Regions from separate parts of the Rossellomorea sp. ABR4_012 genome, predicted to be linked through region 4. Evidence: riboswitches for the same ligand, from Rfam matches in the RefSeq annotation. Region 4 holds a riboswitch; each other region holds the start of a gene.

Region 1 (4,385 bases), 310 kb from region 4:
CTTATAGGTTGGACAGAAATTATTTACGAATAGGATGTACGTTTGAAGGGTTCTAAGTTGGAGAGAAATCGAGGTTCCTTAAGATGTAGTCTGCAGAATGGCACTCGGGTGTTCATATCCTTGCTCGAGTGCGGTTACCCGTTGTGAGAGGTAGAAATTCTCGACGTTGGCACGTGCTACTTTCTTGATCAGGTCTTCATTCAGTTTTTCTAGTCGATCGATTCGTTGTTCCAGCGATTGCAGGGTTGCCATATGTGCCCCTCCCTTCTTTTAAAATGGCAGTTCGACCGGTTCTTTCGCCGGCTGCTGTTCTCTGTCAGGCTGCGGCTTTGAATCCATGAATCGTATCGAATCAGCCACTACCTCGGTGACATAGATCCTTTTTCCTTGATCATTTTCATAATTGCGGGTTTGAATGCGGCCGGTGATGCCGACGACCGAGCCTTTGCGGCAATATTTCTCCGTGTTATCGGCCGCCTTGTTCCATATCTTGCACATGACGAAATCCGTCTCCACCTGTCCCTGCTGGTTTTTAAACTGGCGGTTGACGGCAACCGTTACATTGAGGACCGACCTGCCTTCCATCGTTTTCCTCGCTTCGGGATCCTTGGTCAGCCTTCCCACCAGGGTTACTTGATTGATCACCTTTGTTCTTCACTCCTTTCTCTTTGGAATAATTTCATCTTACCCTCCCCTCCTAAGCTTGTAAAATCGTTAATTTCTGAATTTCAGAGCCTAAGCAGCCTCAAATTTGGCAAATTCGCCTAGGGAGATTTCCGATTTTCAACGCAAAATAAGCCCAAATATCAGAAATCAGACTTTTTTAACACAATTTGATATTATGGATTCTTTTTACGCTGTGATATAATTTTTAATAATAACCTATTTATAGGAGATGTTCGTTCATGAAAACTTTTAAAGTGATTTCACTGCAGGTAGTTGATAATGATGAACTCCAGGATTTTGATATTGAGGACGGTTTGATCATCAATAAAGAGGATGAGAAGAGTACGTGGCTTGTCGAAACGTATATGTCACAAGAACACATTGAATTTTTTCAAAAGGCCCAGCAGCAAAAGGGGGATTTGGAAATCCAGGTCGTCATCTCCCATAAAGCCAATGATCCTGCCGCTTTCATGACGTCCATACGCTGCATCAAGAAAATGAACGGCCGGATGAGTATTTTATTTGAAGGAAAATTAAAGAAGCAGCGCAACGAGTATGCCGAGCTACTGTTGGACGACTTGCTGCAAAAAGGATATTCCGGTGAAGAATTGATGAAAGAATTCCGCGAGAAGATGGTGTCCAAGCCGCGCATTCCAGTTACATCAAAACCGAGCGTCTAATTTTACGAGAATATGTAAACTTCTTATAGAGTAGATGTTGACGGTTTGTTATAATAAGATTATCGATACGATTCAATAGGTAGGTGTCCACAATGATTGGGGAGAGAGTGAAAAAGTATAGACAGGAAAAGAGAATGTCTATGACAGAGCTGGCCGAAAAAGCTGGGGTTGCCAAGTCATATTTGAGCTCCATTGAGCGCAACATTCAACAAAACCCATCCATACAGTTTTTAGAAAAGGTTTCTGCCGCTTTGGGAATCTCGATGGACGCATTATTACACGATGAATCCGAAAACACAGCAGTCGATCGCGAATGGATCAAAATTGCTGAGGAAGCGATGGATTCTGGTATTACAAAGGAACAGTTCCGTGAGTTTATTGAATTTAATAAATGGAAATTAGGAAATAAATAAAGTCTTGCAGTCTCTGCAAGACTTTTCACATTATACGATTTTATATTCTTCAGCTGCATTTTTGCTATGATTTTGTAAATATTCTCTAATATCATTCTTTGAAATCCCTGCATCAAGTGCCTGCTTCACTAGTTCAATCCATTCCAGATCAAGTTCACGCTTCATCAATACCATTCCTCCCAAAATACATATATGTATTTCAGGCAATCCAGCCATCTTAGTCGTCCAATGTGCATTTTTTCTATGTAGGTTGATTTCAATTTGTTCACATCTTCTTACCTTAGACCCGTGACTTTGCGTCCCTACTTTTCAATAGGTTTGCCTTTGTCTGACTAGCCCCTTAGAACTATACCCATTATACTAACGATGAACCTTTAAAACTGTTGTTTTTTGTCTTTTCTGACAATTATTTTTACACTTTTTTCCTACATAGTTTGTTGTTTTTTGACAGGAGTTTAACGACTTTATCTATAATGTGCTATTTGTTAAAAGAAACGACGAATACTTATGTCGAATTACTGCGAATAATTACTACTTAGTTGATTTTGGTAAGCTTCTAATTTTTTCTTCAAAGGAAGGACTTTATCATTAATATTATGGAAAGTGTTGGAGTTATAAAAAGAGTGGTTAGTCAAATCATGTCCACAGGATGGACAGATCCATTGACCGGTTTCCGAACTGCTGAAGGATGCTCTTTTACAGCGAGTACATATTTTTTTATACATACTATACTTCTTTCCTTTCTTTAAGGGAAATTTCAGGGAGTTTAATTTTTGTTGATACAAACTTTCTCCTTGTAAACATGTATAAGCATATTCCCAATATAAATAGTACACTTCCCATCAATAAATATTTGAAATATTCAGTTGCTGTATCAGGTAAGATATTTCCTCCAGCGACTGGAGTAACTGCACCATCGGGTCCTTCCACCAGAAAACTGAACTGAAATTCTGTCGATAACCCTTGAAATTCATTCCCAAGCTCATATGGTATTTCTATGGTAATTCCTAATGTTTCAGAAGAACTACTTTCTAAAGCTCGAAGATCTAGTGTTTTGAAATCCTTAACTTTTCCTTTTACCAAAATTTCCTTCATATCACTGATTTCCAAGATTAATTCATTGTAGAACTTTTCAGATCCTCTTAAAAATGTGTTAGAAAAAAGATAACGGAAATCCTGTTTCCCGTTATTTGATATTGTTATTTTTCTTGATATTTTATCCCCCGGTTTAACATTTGTAAGATTGAACAAAACCGGTGATGGACTAATAGAGATATCTATATCTCCTTGTACTTTACTGTTCTCTTCTGCTTGTAAATTATCAGGAGTAAACAAAAACAAAAAAATGATAAAAATACTAATGATTTTATTAAATTTCTTCATATTAAGTCTCCTTTGATTATGTTTTTCCTCCTGCATTTCTCCGATTGTTCTTTTTAAAGAACTTATGATTTCAGTATATTAAACTAGATTCTATTTTTAAAGGATTAAATTTCTTTATTTTATTGATTTTCTACTACTATTTCGTTCTTTATATAGAATTAACTCTTAAATGCTCACTTTTTCGTTTTTTATAAATTACACTTTGTTCTATATAATGAATATATCTGATTTATGAAAGGGCTGAGTGCATTGGTAGGTGAGGTCTTAAAACATTACAGGGAAGAAAGGGGGATGACGATCAATGAGCTCTCACATTTAGCAGGAATCTCTAAGTCCTACATAAGCTCAATTGAGAGAGGATTGCAAAAAAACCCCAGCATACAGGTTCTTCAAAAATTAGCTGAGACCTTGAATATATCACTCAGCCAATTACTTGAATTCAAATCGGAAAGTCTTTCTATCGATGAAGAATGGCTGCAGTTAGTTAAAAAAGCTATAGAAGAAGGGCTTACCAAACAAGACTTTCTGGATTATATCCGATTTATCCAATTTAAAAAGGAGCAAAGCATGTGAAAATTCATTTTTTAAAATTTTTAAGTGTTGTCTTACTGATTGGCGGCGGGGCGTTATTGGGGATTTCCGGATATCAAATAATAAATCAAGAGCTACAGGAAAAGAAAGCATTGGGAGATGCACTTAACATCGTAAAGGCAATTGGAAATGATAAGACAGATCATTCAAGTGAAATTACCTATTCATTTTTGCAAGGTGATGTAGTGGGTATCCTCACAATCCCCAAATTAAAAAAGGAACTGCCAATTATTGAAGGTACAGAGGAGGAGGAGTTGGAAAAAGGGGTAGGCCATTATTCAGATTCCAAGTTGCCAGGACAAAAAGATCGAATTTTTCTAGCAGGACATCGAGATACCGTTTTTAAAAGCATGGGGGAAATCGAAAAGGGTGATCTATTGGAGGTACAATTAAGCACAGGTCAACATCAATATGAGGTATTTGAAATGTTCGTGGTTAAAGAAACAGATTTATCCGTTCTGGAGTCAACGTCACCAAATGAAATATTGACTCTTTCAACTTGCTACCCCTTCGAATTCCTCTCTAGCACAGAAGAAAGATACATTATCAATGCCCGGAGAATAAATTAAGCGTAGAAGCACAAGAGCCTCTACGCATTTTTATTACTCGTCCTTATTATCCGCATCCTGCATATCGATGTCATCTTCAATAG
Region 2 (4,385 bases), 770 kb from region 4:
TGACAAATAAGCTTGAAAGCATTCCCCAAATGATGATTTTTCCATGATAAAAAAGGCTTGGTGAAATATTTTTAGATACATGGGACAACAGGATTTTTCCCTTGGACATGCCTTTACTCTGAGCAAATTCAATATGAGGCTTTAAGAGTTCTTCTTCTGTTATCAGAAGAAGAATACGAAAGAACGAGATCATCGGGATGATCGAGAGGGTAATCATGGGTGCAAGATAGACTTTTTCATCTCCCAGTTCCGTAAACTGCATGAGCTCGAAGCCGAATTTTTTAAAGACGAAGACAATGAACAACTGGAGCATGAAAGCAAACATAAGATCCGGAACAGTTTCCAGGAGGTTCAACAGTTTCTTTAGAGGTGATGATAACCAACGGGGAAGAAATACCGTAATGATAGTCAAAATAAGCCCGAATCCAAGTCCGATTGCCAAGGCCCCGCCTAATACTTGCAAAGAATACAGATAAGGGCCCCAAAGCATATCCATGAAATGTTCCGTATATCCTTTATATGAATAACTCCAATTTTCTTTATCCCAAAACGCAAAGAAAAACTTAATCACTTCTTCGGAGTACCCGATAAAGTTATACAGTCCCCTTTCTCTCATGGCTTGAGGGGCAACGCTGATGGCAATGATCCCTAGAAAACCAAGAAAATAATAGAACACGAATTTTAGTGGAAACCTCAAAAATCTCATAGTAATCCCCTTTTTATCTTTTTCTTCAGTTTAATGGATAATGTAAATTTTTTCAATTTTATTTCAATTTTAACAATTCAGTATCAAATAAATAGCGGAACGGCTCATTGAGACACAGCAATAAAAACTTTTAAGCATATAAAAAAATCAGGACACTCAGTCATGATGGTGACTAAGCATCCCGATCTTCCTTATTTATGCCAGCAGCTGACTCGGACGGCCCAGAAAATAGCCCTGCCCGATTGTGATGCCAAGTTGCTTGGCCACAAGCATATCTTCTTCCTGTTCAATTCCTTCTAAAATGATGAGTGTATCGCTTCCGTAAAATTGATTAAAGAAAGAGATAAAACGCTGTTTCCTTTCACTCTCAGCAAGATTTTTTGCAAAGTATCGATCAAGCTTGATAATGTCAGGTTCAAATTCTATGGACTTTTTTATAGAGGCTGTTCCTTGCCCGAAATCATCAATGGCATATAAAACATTGTATTGTTTTAGATTCTTTAGAGCCTTCAGCAATAACGGATTCTGCCAGAGCTCATCTGAAGTTGATTCATTCAGCTCGAAAACAAGGCGCCCTTGAAGTTGAGGGTAGGTCTCCATGAGATAGTCGAAATATCTATGAAAGCTTGGATGTAAGATCGTGGTCACATACACATTCAAGAACAGTTTTCCGTTTTGATTCCGATTATGCAAGAATCCCTCGATTGCTTTTGAAATCGATAAGGTATCAAGCTTATACAATATGTTAGCCCTCATTGCTGTCAAAAAGCGTCTCTGGATTCTCCTGATGTGTATTCCTGAGCAGCGCTTCATATCCGTAAAGCGATAGACAGCGATCAATTGTGTATAAAGGCTGATAATCATGATAAATAAAGTCCTCTTGAAAAATCGTAAATATATTCATAAAACCCCTGTACTCTCTTTATCGTATGTTTTTGGAACAGAACTCTTTTTCTTAAATAAAAAAACCACATGAAAGAACGCTTGGATTACGTTCGTATGTGGTCGGTTGCGCTACTAGCTCCCCTGAATGTAAGCGCCCATCTATCATTCAGGTTCACAGCTCCCAATGCGAAATTTATCATTTTATGTAGAAAACAATCTTAATAAGTAAAATATACCATAAAACTAGTACATTGGGAGTATTTTTTCATTATTTATTTGAAAATTTAGAATCTGTTGTGCTATCTGGAAATATAAAGGTTCCCTTTAACCCAGTAGCGCCATGGATAATCCCTTGCTTCCCCTGTGTTATCGATGCCGATTCTTTTACCGGAAGCAATTTCGGGAGGGGTATACCCCTCCGCGATGATAAGCGGCGGTTCAGTATAGAACCTCCCATAGTCCTCCATGGTAATCCCTAAAGCTTTCGTCAATTTACCTGGACCGCTCGTCCAGTTTTTCATCGGATGGCCTTTTCTTCTTTCTTTCATTAACTCCAGGCCCTCCAACGGTTCGACCGCCCTGATTAAAATAGCGTTCGGCACCCCGACTCCAGCGGATACCACATTGACGAGGCAATGAGTATGCATCAAATATGTATATACCCGGCCCGCTTCATGGAACATGATTTCCGTCCGCTTTGTCCGGCGATTTCCAAAGCTGTGGGCGGCCCTGTCTTCGGGACCCAGATAAGCTTCAGTTTCCACGATGTAGCCTGAAGCGATTCCTTCCTCGGTTTCTTTTACGAGCACACACCCTAAAAGTGATTGAGCAAGATCTAAGGTGGGCAGTTCGTAAAAAGAGAGAGGCAAAGGTGTGTAGTTCATCTTTTTCACATCCCTTACGTAATCCTTCCTTTTATATTTCCTCTTTTCCTGGAGGAAAAAACCTTTTATGATGGCAAGACTTTGCTTTCCTTTTTCATTATCTCCTTAAACAGGTCAGTCGCTCCAATGGAATGGCTTCCACTCTCCGGTCATTTCTTCCTGTCGTCGTTTCCGCTTTAGCCAAGGCATTCCATATTGCTTCCTCGACACTATCAACAGCCATTTCAAAAAGTGTTGAAATAATCTCACCATCTTCTTTAATGAACGAGTATGTTAATGTATTGTCTTCAGATGGTTGATGCGGCACCTTGTGGGCTGTGGAAAACGCAAGGACAATATCACCGCTTCCGTGGGCCGCATAAGAACCGGTCCTTGAAAGGCCGAATGACGCCCGCTTAGCCAGCCGCTTAAGCTGCCTTTCATTCATCGGAGCATCTGTTGCCAAAATAATCATAATGGATCCATCAGGAACCTCACCCTCTTCCTTTTCAACTTCCACAGGGATGCGCAAATCACTGCGTCTGCCGAAATTCGTTACCACAAGCGCACCTACCGAATATAGCTCTTCGCTAAATCTGTGCTGCCGTGAACTTGTCCCAATGCCTCCCTTATATCCTAGACATAGCATTCCAGTTCCTGCGCCTGCACACCCTTCTTCAACCAATTCCGAGTGAGCTTTATGTATTGCTTCTTTCGCATCTTCAGGGGTCACATGGAGCCCCCTGATGTCATTCAGATACCCATCATTGCACTCCCCGACAAACACATTGACCGTCCCTGTTGTATCTCCAATCTCCGGGCATTCCTCCATTAAATATTGGACCGTCCCCTTCATGACATCCCCGACAGAAAGTGTATTGGTCAGCATGATTGGACTTTCCAACACACCCAGTTCCTCGATTTGTATCGTCCCCGCCGTCTTACCGAATCCGTTGATCACATGGCTGGCAGCGTACACTTTTTCCCTGAAAATATTTCCTTCATGGGGCAAAACAGCCGTCACACCTGTACGTACCGTTTCCCCGTTTTTTTCATAATAAAGTGTCTGATGCCCCACTTTAACACCTTTAATATCAGTGATGCTGTTAGCTTGCCCGCAAGAATAAGAACCAATCTCCACTCCCAGGTCACGCAATCTTTTTCTTACCATTAAAGCGAACACTCCTTTATGACATGTTACTTTTACAATTCGATTCTGAACATATTATTACCTTTTTTGCAGCGGCAATATTGATCTTCTTCTGGTGCCTGGCTCAATTCCACCGATTTGTGCCTGGCTCAATTCCATCGATTTGTGCGGCTCAATTCCACCGATTTGTGCCTGGTTCAATTCCACCGATTTGTGCCTGGTTCAATTCCACCGATTTGTGCCTGGCTCAATTCCACCGATTTGTGCCTGGCTCAAATTAGCCTTTTTGAGCCAGGCACCATCTCAAGACACCTTATCAACACTTCTACCTATCGCACTCCCCAATTCTCCCACATATTTCAGAGGATATCGCCTGCAGAAGGTGCAAATATTAATAACTGTCATCAATCCTGGCCAATTTCGGCAGGGAGAATGCACCATAAACCAATTGGAGGATATAAAATTGAAAAAACATCTTAGATTGTTAAGCATATGTACGATCATTCCCTTAATGCTCTTAACTGCATGTAACACAAATAATGGGAATGATAACCTCACAGGTACCCAAGACGTGACCTATGATCCTGTTAGCTACGGGAATGCTGATAAACCTCGAACCGACTTAGATCGAGATCGCAACAGAATGGCGGACATGGGCGGGTTTGATGTAAATGATCGTAATCAAACTGCTCTTCACCGTTTTATGGCCCCGCTTGATCCAAATGGACAATTACGCGAGTTTACACATTTAGATCCGGGTGAAGCGTTCACTCCTGACGAG
Region 3 (4,385 bases), 300 kb from region 4:
CGTCTTCGCGGGAGATTTGTTTGGTTTTGAGCATGCCGTCGTCATTTTTGACTGAGTTTTTGGATTTTGGTTTGAGCCAGGCAGCACCGCCGCCGAGGATGACGTCGAGGTTCTGGTAGACCTGCTGTTCACCGATGTCCCCGAATTCATCGCGGTTCAGCACATGGGCAGTGAAGGCAGCAGGAGTTGCGTGCTGAACAGGGGAGGTCGCCACGATTCCCCCTGCATAGCCGGACAGCTTGGCTGCCTCCAACACGGTCAGAACCGGTTTACCGTCAGCGTTCATGCCGATATAGTCCGCCTTTGTTTTCTCCCCGATCGACATTGCGGTTCCTGCAGCCGCAGAATCCGTGATGGCAGATTCCCCGGAATAGGTTCGTACGCCTCCGACAAGGATTTTATCAAGGTTGAGTCCGGAACCTTTATACCATCTTGAAAGTGTGACGATATCGGAATTTGTGCCGTCCATGATCATGAAGATGACATTTTTCTTGGGAGGGGTGGCGGCAAATCCGCAGGTGGAAGGGAAAGAGAATGCAAGCAGGGACAGAAGGATGATGACAATGAGTGCAGATTTGAAGGTTTTCATGGAATCGTCTCCTTTAAATGAGTGTCAGATACACTTAGTATCAACACTCATAAAGAGACTATGTATAAAAGAGACCCGCTCCAAATCAGGGCGGGTCTCCTCGAAACATTATTTTCTTTCTAATATTCCTAACAACAGATTTTCCAAAACAGTCGGCCGGTCCATTTTCTTCAAATCTCTCAACTTGATTTTATCCCAATCGAGAGCGGTAATGAATGAAGCGCCATTTCTCAAAGCAGGGATTTCATCAGGGTTTACGATGAAATATTCGCCGGCTTTTACGCCGGATTTGATTTGCACCTTGCCGTCTACCTGCAGTCCGGTTTCAACGGTTTTCTTTTTCACTACACCTTTATCCGTCAGCACCCAGACATGTTTTTTTGAGCCTGATTTTTCAACAGCCGTCACCGGTACGACCAGAGTGTTCTTTACTTCATCGGTGATCACTGACACTAGTACATGGTGGCCAGGCAGCAGTTTGTTGTCTTCGTCCTCAAGCTGAATTTTTATCGGATACATGCTGTCCGTTTCTATGTGAGGATCTCTTTTAGGAAGGGAAGAGACATCAGTAACAATCCCTTTTTGAGTTTTCTTCTCTACTTCGGACTGTACTTTTGCGTTCATGTTTTCTTCAACGTCCATGATTTCTTTTTCCGTTAAGTCAGTCGTAATCACCGTAGCTTCAGAAGCGATTGTGATCAATGGATTCTGGACAGAGTGGGAAAGGTTTTTGACGATACCATCCCCGCTGCTTTCGACTGTCAGTGTCGTTTCATATGATTGAAGGTCTGAAATTTGACGCTCTAGGCTGTCGATTTGATTTTCCAGTCGGTCAATTTCAAGTTCCCGAGAGGCGATTTCCTTCTTAATGTCATATTCTGTTTCAAGGGCACTTGCTTCGAGCGGCATCTCCTCTTCATCATAAGAAGAAGGGAGTGAGTTCTCGAGCCGTTCCAAATCCGAGATATTGTCTTCGATGCTGTCGATTTCATCTTCGAGCTGGTCGACTTCTGATTCGAGGACGTCTTTCTGCCCTGTAAAATCAGTGACTTCGTACTCATATAGAGGCGTTCCTGATTTCACTTCGTCGCCTTCTTTAACGAGGAACTTCTTGAAGGAGCCGAATTCATCGTTGAAATAAAGGTAGGTTTCTTCTGCAGATGTGGCGACACCGGATTTAGAGAGCTCTTTTTGTAAGTCGTCTTTATCGAATGCGTCCCACTCTTCAATCCGGACTTCCCGGTCGACTTTGCTCTTTGCTTTTTCAATTAGATAAGCATTCGTCCCTACAAATAGGAGAGACAAAGAGAGACCGGTGTATAATAGTTTTCGTTTATTCATAAATGATCCCAGCCTTTAGACGTTAAATTAATGTTGAAAAATCGATATAGGCTAAAAATGCAGTGATGGCCCAGAAGAATAGATTCGTTAGTAAGATGACTGTCCAAATCAGCCAGTTTTTTTGTTCGGTAAGACGTTTAAGCCCTTTGTATTGGATGTAGAAAATCCAGATTTTAAATAAGGAAAAGCTGCCTAAGAAATAAATGACCCAAGGTTTCGCTGTTATGTACTGGGCGATGACTCCGAGTGATAGTGGAGACGAAAACCAATCCAGTGAGAAGAATAGAGATAATGGGATGTAGGTCAATCTCTCAAGTAATAAGATAAGCAGTACTAATCCTTGAACAATGACGAGTTTTCGGTATTCACCTTTCTCGGAAATCGTCCAGAAAATGATACTTGGAATAAATATAATAATGATGGAATAGAATATCCCGTTAAGGATCCTTCCTGCGAAAAACAGGAACTTCTCTAATTCAAGTAAAGCAGGGGTAAGTTTGTTCAACTCTTTTGAAAGTGGATCCATTCCTATACCGAAAGAGGAAATCAAACCAAAAGTTAAGGCGGATAACAGAATCATACGAAATATGTTCTTTAGGTACCCCTTTGGATTTTCCGTGGTTGACAGGTCATAGAAAAAGAAAGAAGGGCTTTTTAGTCCCTTAAATATATTTATTTCTTTTAGCATAGCGGTTTCCTCCAAGTAGTATAGGCTGCATCTAATATTCTATCGAAAAAACGAGAACTTTTCCATATATTGTAGAATAATAGAAGAAACCAATAAAAAAAAGCGTCAAAAGACGCCTTTTTTAGAAACCATATGTGAGAAGTGTGGTTCCTGCTATTACGATACCAGTTACGGTGAAAATTCCTATGTACATCATAATTTTTCTTTTTTTCTTTTTAATCATTATCTCTTCTGGTGTTAAAAACGACAAATTTATCACTCCTTGGTTTTGGTAGCTGGCTGGCGTTGGATAGCCCCTATAGCTTTGCGTCATCACCTTTCGATGATTTTGCCTTTAGTCAGAACCTTACAATATAGTGTATCATTTTCCCTCCTCTATATCGGAATAAACATAAAAGATAAAAATAGGAAAAAAGTCATTATTCTTAAAAGTATTCCTTTTGTTATGTGTATAAATCTGGTAATATATCTATTAATTGATGTTTGAACTTTCGACAACTAGTGTAATAAAGTAGTAGAAACTGTTTTTAATTGTAGGAGGTTGTCTTTTTGAGCAAGAAAGTCAGCAAAGAGCAGCATGTTCTCTCTGTCATGCAAAAAGCATTCGACAAAGGACAGCAGGGAAACATGGATGCAAATAAAATGTTAAATTGGCTAAAACAAGAACTTCAAAGTGAATATACATTACAAAATGAAAAAGCACTCTAAAACAAATTGTTTTAGAGTGCTTTTTCACGTTAAAGTAACGAGGGACGGGCCTTTAGCGAGCTAAAGGCCCGTCCCTACAATTCATCACCAATCCTGAGCGTAGTTGTAGAGGGAGCTTGCCTGGCTGGCGAATTTTTCTTTTCGCTTTTCTGTTTGATAGGTGAGAGAAGCTAATGTGCGCTTTAATTTAGGGTGATCATTCAGCATTTGGATGATTGCAGCTGTTTCCTCATCTTCGAATGATTCCCTCAAGACCATGGGGTCAGGGGTGTACCCATCTGCTTTTTCTCCATAAATGATCCGGTTCATTTCTTCCGTAGGGATTTTATACACTTCTTTAAATCTGCGCAGCATCTTTGAAGGTATTTCCCTCTTGCCGCGTTCATAATTCGACAGACTGCTTGATCCGATGTTCAGCCGCTCTGCAGCTTCTCCCTGAGACAAATCGAGTACTTCTTTTCGGTACCGCTGTAATTCTTCGTGTAATTCCAATTCCATACGTTTCACCGACTATCCCTTTTTCCTTCAAGATAATCTTTTTAACTTCGGTATCTGGATTATTCGACGAATTGAAAAGTTAATGTACTTTTCAATTTGTTGTTAAAAAAATTAACTGTACCAAATTCCGTTAATCAGTAGTATGATAAAAAAGTAAAATATTGTCATTTGTTGTTGTAAAAGGAGGAAGGGTGGAGAAAAGAATGAAAGAGCAGAGACAAGGAAGTACGAGAAACAGTGATGGAAATGCAGCAACAATTGATAGGAAAGAAAAGAGTTGGAACCGAAATGACTTTGCTTCCAGCAAGATAAGTTTTCACGTAACGAAGAAAAAGAAAAGTTACTTCCGGGCAGGGGACTACGGAAAAAAACGGGTGCACTTCTTTTCCAACAAAAAAGAAAACGACAAAAATTTTTACGAACTATATACTATCGACCCTCATCATGAACCCACCCATACTAATAAACTTACCTGTTTCATTCAAGAAAACGAGCGGATTGTATACACAGGGAAGAAAGAGAAAAGGTAGAATCATATTTAAAGGCCCGTCCCTCACTGCT
Region 4 (4,385 bases):
CGACCACCCGCTCGCAAAGGCCATTCCAAGCAGGACCGACCCAAATGCTGTTCCTTTCTTCTTCGTTTCAAACTGCTTTCCGCCCTTCATCAGAAACGAAAACGAAATCCAGCCCATCATCTGCAAACCAAACACGATGATCAGAATCCCTGCGATTTGCTCTATGTACATGCGATACTCGGAGAACAACCCGCCGAGAAAGCTCGCCGATGCCCCCATTAAAATAAAGATAAACGAAAACCCTGCAATGAAGCCAAACGAAAGGGTAAGCACGATTCGTCTATCTACTTGGATCCGGCCGCCTTCAGCCTGCCCGCCGGTCAAATGACTTACATACGCCGGCAGCAGCGGAAACACACACGGCGAGAAAAACGACAGCGCCCCCGCAGCCAGGGCAAACCATATTGATACCTCTGCCATACATTGTTCACTCCTTTATACCAATAGTATGGCGGGGGAATGTTAATTTTTTGTTAAGGGGTGGGGATTTTTTGTTTGGGGGGTGGTATTGATGGGGATAGTTTTGGATTTTGGGGTGCCTGGTACGATTCGGTATTTTGAGCCAGGCTCATTTTTGCCGAATTGAGCCTGGCTCAGATTTTTGCACCTGTTACAGTTGATCTTACTTTTTCTGGTGGTGTGAACCTGGTACAGTTTTACTACCATGAACGGTGCCTGGCATAATTCGGACGATTTGAGCCAGGCACAAACACCTGGCACCAACAATTCAACCCTCTCATCCCTTACGCACAACAATATAATAAACAGCCGGATGCAGATGTCCTACTGTCGTCTCGTAACCGGCTGTCCCCAGCTGATGTGCCAGCTCTTCTGAAGGAATCCGTTCTTCAAGCGGAGGTCCCATTTCCGATTCCACCGCTTCCCAGTCAAGGATGAGCCATAGGCCGTCGTCTTTCAGCATGTCATTTAAATCTTGAAATACTTTGGTCAGATTCGGCACTTCATGCAGGACGAATGCAGATACAATCTTGTCCAGGGTGTTCTTGTTAAAACTTAAGTATTCCAATGAGGATTTTTCATACTCAATATTGGTTACATTCGCTTCTTTTGCACGGTGCTGCAGATATTCGAGCATCTCTTGCTGAAGGTCGACAGCATGTACCTTGGTATCTACCGACTTTGCAATTGGAAGTGTCAGGTAGCCGTTTCCGCATCCGAGATCGGCGACGAGGTCATCTTTATTCAGTTGAAGAAGCTCGAGTACTTTGTCCACCGGCACCATTTTCTTCCGCTTTGGGTCGAGCAGTTTTGATGCTTTGTGGTGTTCAAAAAGGTGGCCGTGTCCTTGCATGGTTGGTCCCTCCGTTTTATTGGTTAGTTTTTTTAAGTAACGACGTCTGTTGAGGCAGACTATCGACGAATGATTGTTTTTAAACTATTCTCTTCACTTTTACTGATATATAGACCATTTAAACAATAGTCGCTACATGTATCTGTACTAAGATACCCTCTTATGTATGTAAGTATGATGCTTTTCTTGCCACCTATCAAGTAGAATGACTTTGACGCAGTATCAGATTTGGTATTTTAGAACTATTACTTTATCTTCATTTACGATTAACAGTATAGAACAAGTAGTGGAAATGAAAGTAAGGTGGATTTCTTTTTGACAGGGTTCTGTTGAAAAAGGCAAACTTCCTGAAAAGGAAGGACGCAAAGCTTCGGGTCTAAGGGGGACAATGGACTGCCGCTAGGATAGCCGGGCCGCCAACAAAGGATAAAGGGGAAATCATAATGACTTTTGAAGAACTGCAAACGATTAAACGTCATATATGCAGGTTAAATGCATTGATTGAATTACGAAGCGATGAACAAAAGCATGCAGGAGAGTATATCCAGCTCATACGCTCTTTTTTACGAATTCAGCCTAAAGAAGCTTACTTGCCAATGATGGAAGTGATGACGGTGATCAAATATCAAAAGCCTACTATCTTCCAATTATTGAAGCACCAGGGTCAAAGGGACCCTCATTTTGAGTTCCTTACAAACATAACAATGGATATCCGTACAGCTGAAAAGAACCTGGAACAGTGGCTGTCAATGTCTGCATAATTGAGGATTGATCTTACCGAAGAATCTATATAAATAACAAAAAACCGGCAGTCAAAAGAAGAAGACATCCGGTTTTTATTATATAATCGCTCTCTCATCTGAACTGGCTTGTTGTGAACCCTTTAGTGCTTCTAAAATAAGCACCAAGTAAAATCCCGTGTTTCCGCCTCTGCGGTCAATCAGCTGGATATCGTCTACGATTTTCTTAACCTCTTCAAAGCCCAGCCTGCTTAACACCATATCGCTGATCTCTTCCGCTGTGTAGGAGCTGAAATTCTTTAAAGAGGAACGATTTCTCCTGCAAAAACTTCTCAATTGTCTTCTGACGTCAGAAATATATACTTGTTCCATCCTCTTATCTCCTTTCTTAATTCAGAACTACCTTGCCTGCCTGCAGTGACGCTGGGATCAAACCAATAAAAATGCCCGCCAAAAAGAATGGCGGGCAATAAATGAAGCTGACAAACGGCGACAGCGTTCATTTATCTTCCAATCCTTTTCGGTAACCCGGCGGTCATAGTTTTATGAAAACGTTAGATCCGTGGCTTTGCGTCCTAATCTTTCGAATTAGTTTGCCGTTATCGAAGGTTGATTTATAGTTCAAATGATACATATTATATTTCCTTAATAATACTATAGTACCAATAATTATCAGGATTTAAAAGAGTTTTGGTGTAAATATTTTCTTTTTCGACATTAATTTCATTATACATTATAACGTATGATTTGTAAGGGTCAGGAAGTATTCTTTTATGAATATTAAAGAATAGAAAAAGAAAAATTTTCTACACTTTTATCCAAAAAAATCCTGCCATAAACATATGGCAGGATTTTTTATAGAATACTATTCTATTAGAAATTAATATATTGGCGTGGGTTTACAGAGTTGGATTTCGATGCATTCCAAGAACCTGCATGAAGTTCAAAGTGTAAATGCTGTCCGAAGGAATAACCTGTGTTACCCATGTAACCGATTTGCTGTCCTTTATCTACAGGCTGGCCGCTGCTTACTGATGAAGAAGCCATATGCGCATACACTGTAGTGAAGGTTTTTCCGTTGATTGAGTGAGTGATGTACACAACGTTACCGTAGCTGGAGCTGTATTGGCTCTTGATGACATATCCGTCAGCTGCTGCAACGATCGGCACACTTCCGCGGGCAGCGACATCGATACCATAGTGGTAACGAGCTTTCCCGTTAAGAGTATCCCATCCATACTCAGTTGTAATCGTACCTGATGCAGGACTTGTCCAAGTCCCTGAGCTTACAGGTGTGCTTGGTGCCGGTGCAGAAGAACCTCCGCCACTGCTTGCAGATTGTGCTGCTGCGCGTTTCGCAGCCTCTGCTTCAGCTTGTCTCTTCTTCTCAAGTTCACGCTGGCGGGCAAGTTCTGCTAAACGTGCCTGCTCTGCCTGGATTTCTCCGCCGATTTGCTGTTCCATTTTAGCCAGTTCATTAGATTCTTTTTCCAGGTCCGCTTTCTCAACTTTAAGGGAAGCCTGCTGTTTTTCAAGCTGCTTGAATAGTTCTGCTTTTTGTGCTTTTTCGCTGTTTAAGTCTTGCTTTAATGTTTCCAGACTTGCTTTATCATTTTCTAATTGAGCTAGTTTACCTTCAACTTCTTGTTTCTTTTTCTCTAGTTCTTCCTGGTCTCTCTTTTGCTCGTCCATGATCTTTTTATCTGCACTCACAATTGTGTTTACTGCAGTGACCCGGTTGATGAAGTCGCTGAAGCTGTCCGCACCAAGAAGGACATCAAGATAATTTGCAGAGCCGCCTTTTTCCTGAATCGCACGTGCACGTTCTTTTAAAAGTTCATTACGCTCTTTGATTTTTTCTTCCAATGCTTTGATTTCTTCTTTAAGCTTATTGATTTCTGCATTTGTCTCATCAATTTCTTTCGCTTTTTCTGCGATTTTGTTTTCGGTATCTTTTATTTTTGCGTCAAATTCTGCAATTTTCGCTTTAATTTCTTGCTGTCTACTGATGTTTGCATTGATTTCTGATTCTTTCTTATCGATTTCACCGTTGATTTTATCTTTTTTAGAGGAAACCTCATCTTGTTTCTTTTTTAGATCCTCTACAGAGGTAGCGTTAGCCGGTGTTCCCACTGCTGGAAAACTCCCGATTGTTAATGCTGCTGCAATAGCTAATGACATAAAATACTTCTTGTTCAAGCGGCATGCTCCTTTCAGCTTCTATCAACCTATCAATTTTAGACTCTCAAGAATTTACGTACAGACATGAAGCTTCCCCAAGCGCCGATCAAGCATCCCATTAATAGGATCAAGCCGTTTACTTGGTAGATGAA

What was found. Region 4 has a riboswitch for cyclic di-GMP ahead of ACXAFV_RS04470 (hypothetical protein). Riboswitches for the same ligand answer to the same signal wherever they lie in the genome.
Region 1: linked by a shared signal. The riboswitch ahead of ACXAFV_RS03100 (anti-repressor SinI family protein) and the one ahead of ACXAFV_RS04470 (hypothetical protein) in region 4 are both predicted to bind cyclic di-GMP.
Region 2: linked by a shared signal. The riboswitch ahead of ACXAFV_RS00645 (EAL domain-containing protein) and the one ahead of ACXAFV_RS04470 (hypothetical protein) in region 4 are both predicted to bind cyclic di-GMP.
Region 3: linked by a shared signal. The riboswitch ahead of ACXAFV_RS03145 (hypothetical protein) and the one ahead of ACXAFV_RS04470 (hypothetical protein) in region 4 are both predicted to bind cyclic di-GMP.

The regions. Positions count from the first base shown of each region.
Region 1 covers NZ_JBSWVK010000001.1:597,688-602,072, reverse strand. The annotation lists gene ACXAFV_RS03120 (hypothetical protein) at 79-252, opposite strand; gene ACXAFV_RS03115 (single-stranded DNA-binding protein) at 271-645, opposite strand; gene ACXAFV_RS03110 (YwpF-like family protein) at 906-1,346, shown strand; gene ACXAFV_RS03105 (helix-turn-helix domain-containing protein) at 1,439-1,759, shown strand; gene ACXAFV_RS03100 (anti-repressor SinI family protein) at 1,790-1,924, opposite strand; cyclic di-GMP riboswitch class I at 1,959-2,092, opposite strand; gene ACXAFV_RS03095 (TasA family protein) at 2,486-3,142, opposite strand; gene ACXAFV_RS03090 (helix-turn-helix domain-containing protein) at 3,374-3,715, shown strand; gene ACXAFV_RS03085 (class D sortase) at 3,712-4,302, shown strand; gene ACXAFV_RS03080 (hypothetical protein) at 4,336-4,385, opposite strand, start outside.
Region 2 covers NZ_JBSWVK010000001.1:129,144-133,528, forward strand. The annotation lists gene ACXAFV_RS00640 (ABC transporter permease subunit) at 1-706, opposite strand, end outside; gene ACXAFV_RS00645 (EAL domain-containing protein) at 902-1,570, opposite strand; cyclic di-GMP riboswitch class II at 1,701-1,782, opposite strand; gene ACXAFV_RS00650 (DNA-3-methyladenine glycosylase) at 1,891-2,475, opposite strand; gene ACXAFV_RS00655 (DmpA family aminopeptidase) at 2,573-3,625, opposite strand; gene ACXAFV_RS00660 (CAP domain-containing protein) at 4,068-4,385, shown strand, end outside.
Region 3 covers NZ_JBSWVK010000001.1:608,571-612,955, forward strand. The annotation lists gene ACXAFV_RS03135 (alkaline phosphatase) at 1-589, opposite strand, end outside; gene ACXAFV_RS03140 (efflux RND transporter periplasmic adaptor subunit) at 698-1,930, opposite strand; gene ACXAFV_RS03145 (hypothetical protein) at 1,953-2,618, opposite strand; cyclic di-GMP riboswitch class I at 2,886-2,961, opposite strand; gene ACXAFV_RS03150 (YwzD family small protein) at 3,168-3,326, shown strand; gene ACXAFV_RS03155 (helix-turn-helix domain-containing protein) at 3,411-3,824, opposite strand; gene ACXAFV_RS03160 (hypothetical protein) at 4,028-4,354, shown strand.
Region 4 covers NZ_JBSWVK010000001.1:903,924-908,308, reverse strand. The annotation lists gene ACXAFV_RS04480 (cytochrome c biogenesis CcdA family protein) at 1-420, opposite strand, end outside; gene ACXAFV_RS04475 (class I SAM-dependent methyltransferase) at 737-1,312, opposite strand; cyclic di-GMP riboswitch class I at 1,640-1,733, shown strand; gene ACXAFV_RS04470 (hypothetical protein) at 1,756-2,073, shown strand; gene ACXAFV_RS04465 (hypothetical protein) at 2,152-2,424, opposite strand; cyclic di-GMP riboswitch class I at 2,572-2,660, opposite strand; gene ACXAFV_RS04460 (murein hydrolase activator EnvC family protein) at 2,926-4,251, opposite strand; gene ftsX (permease-like cell division protein FtsX) at 4,290-4,385, opposite strand, start outside.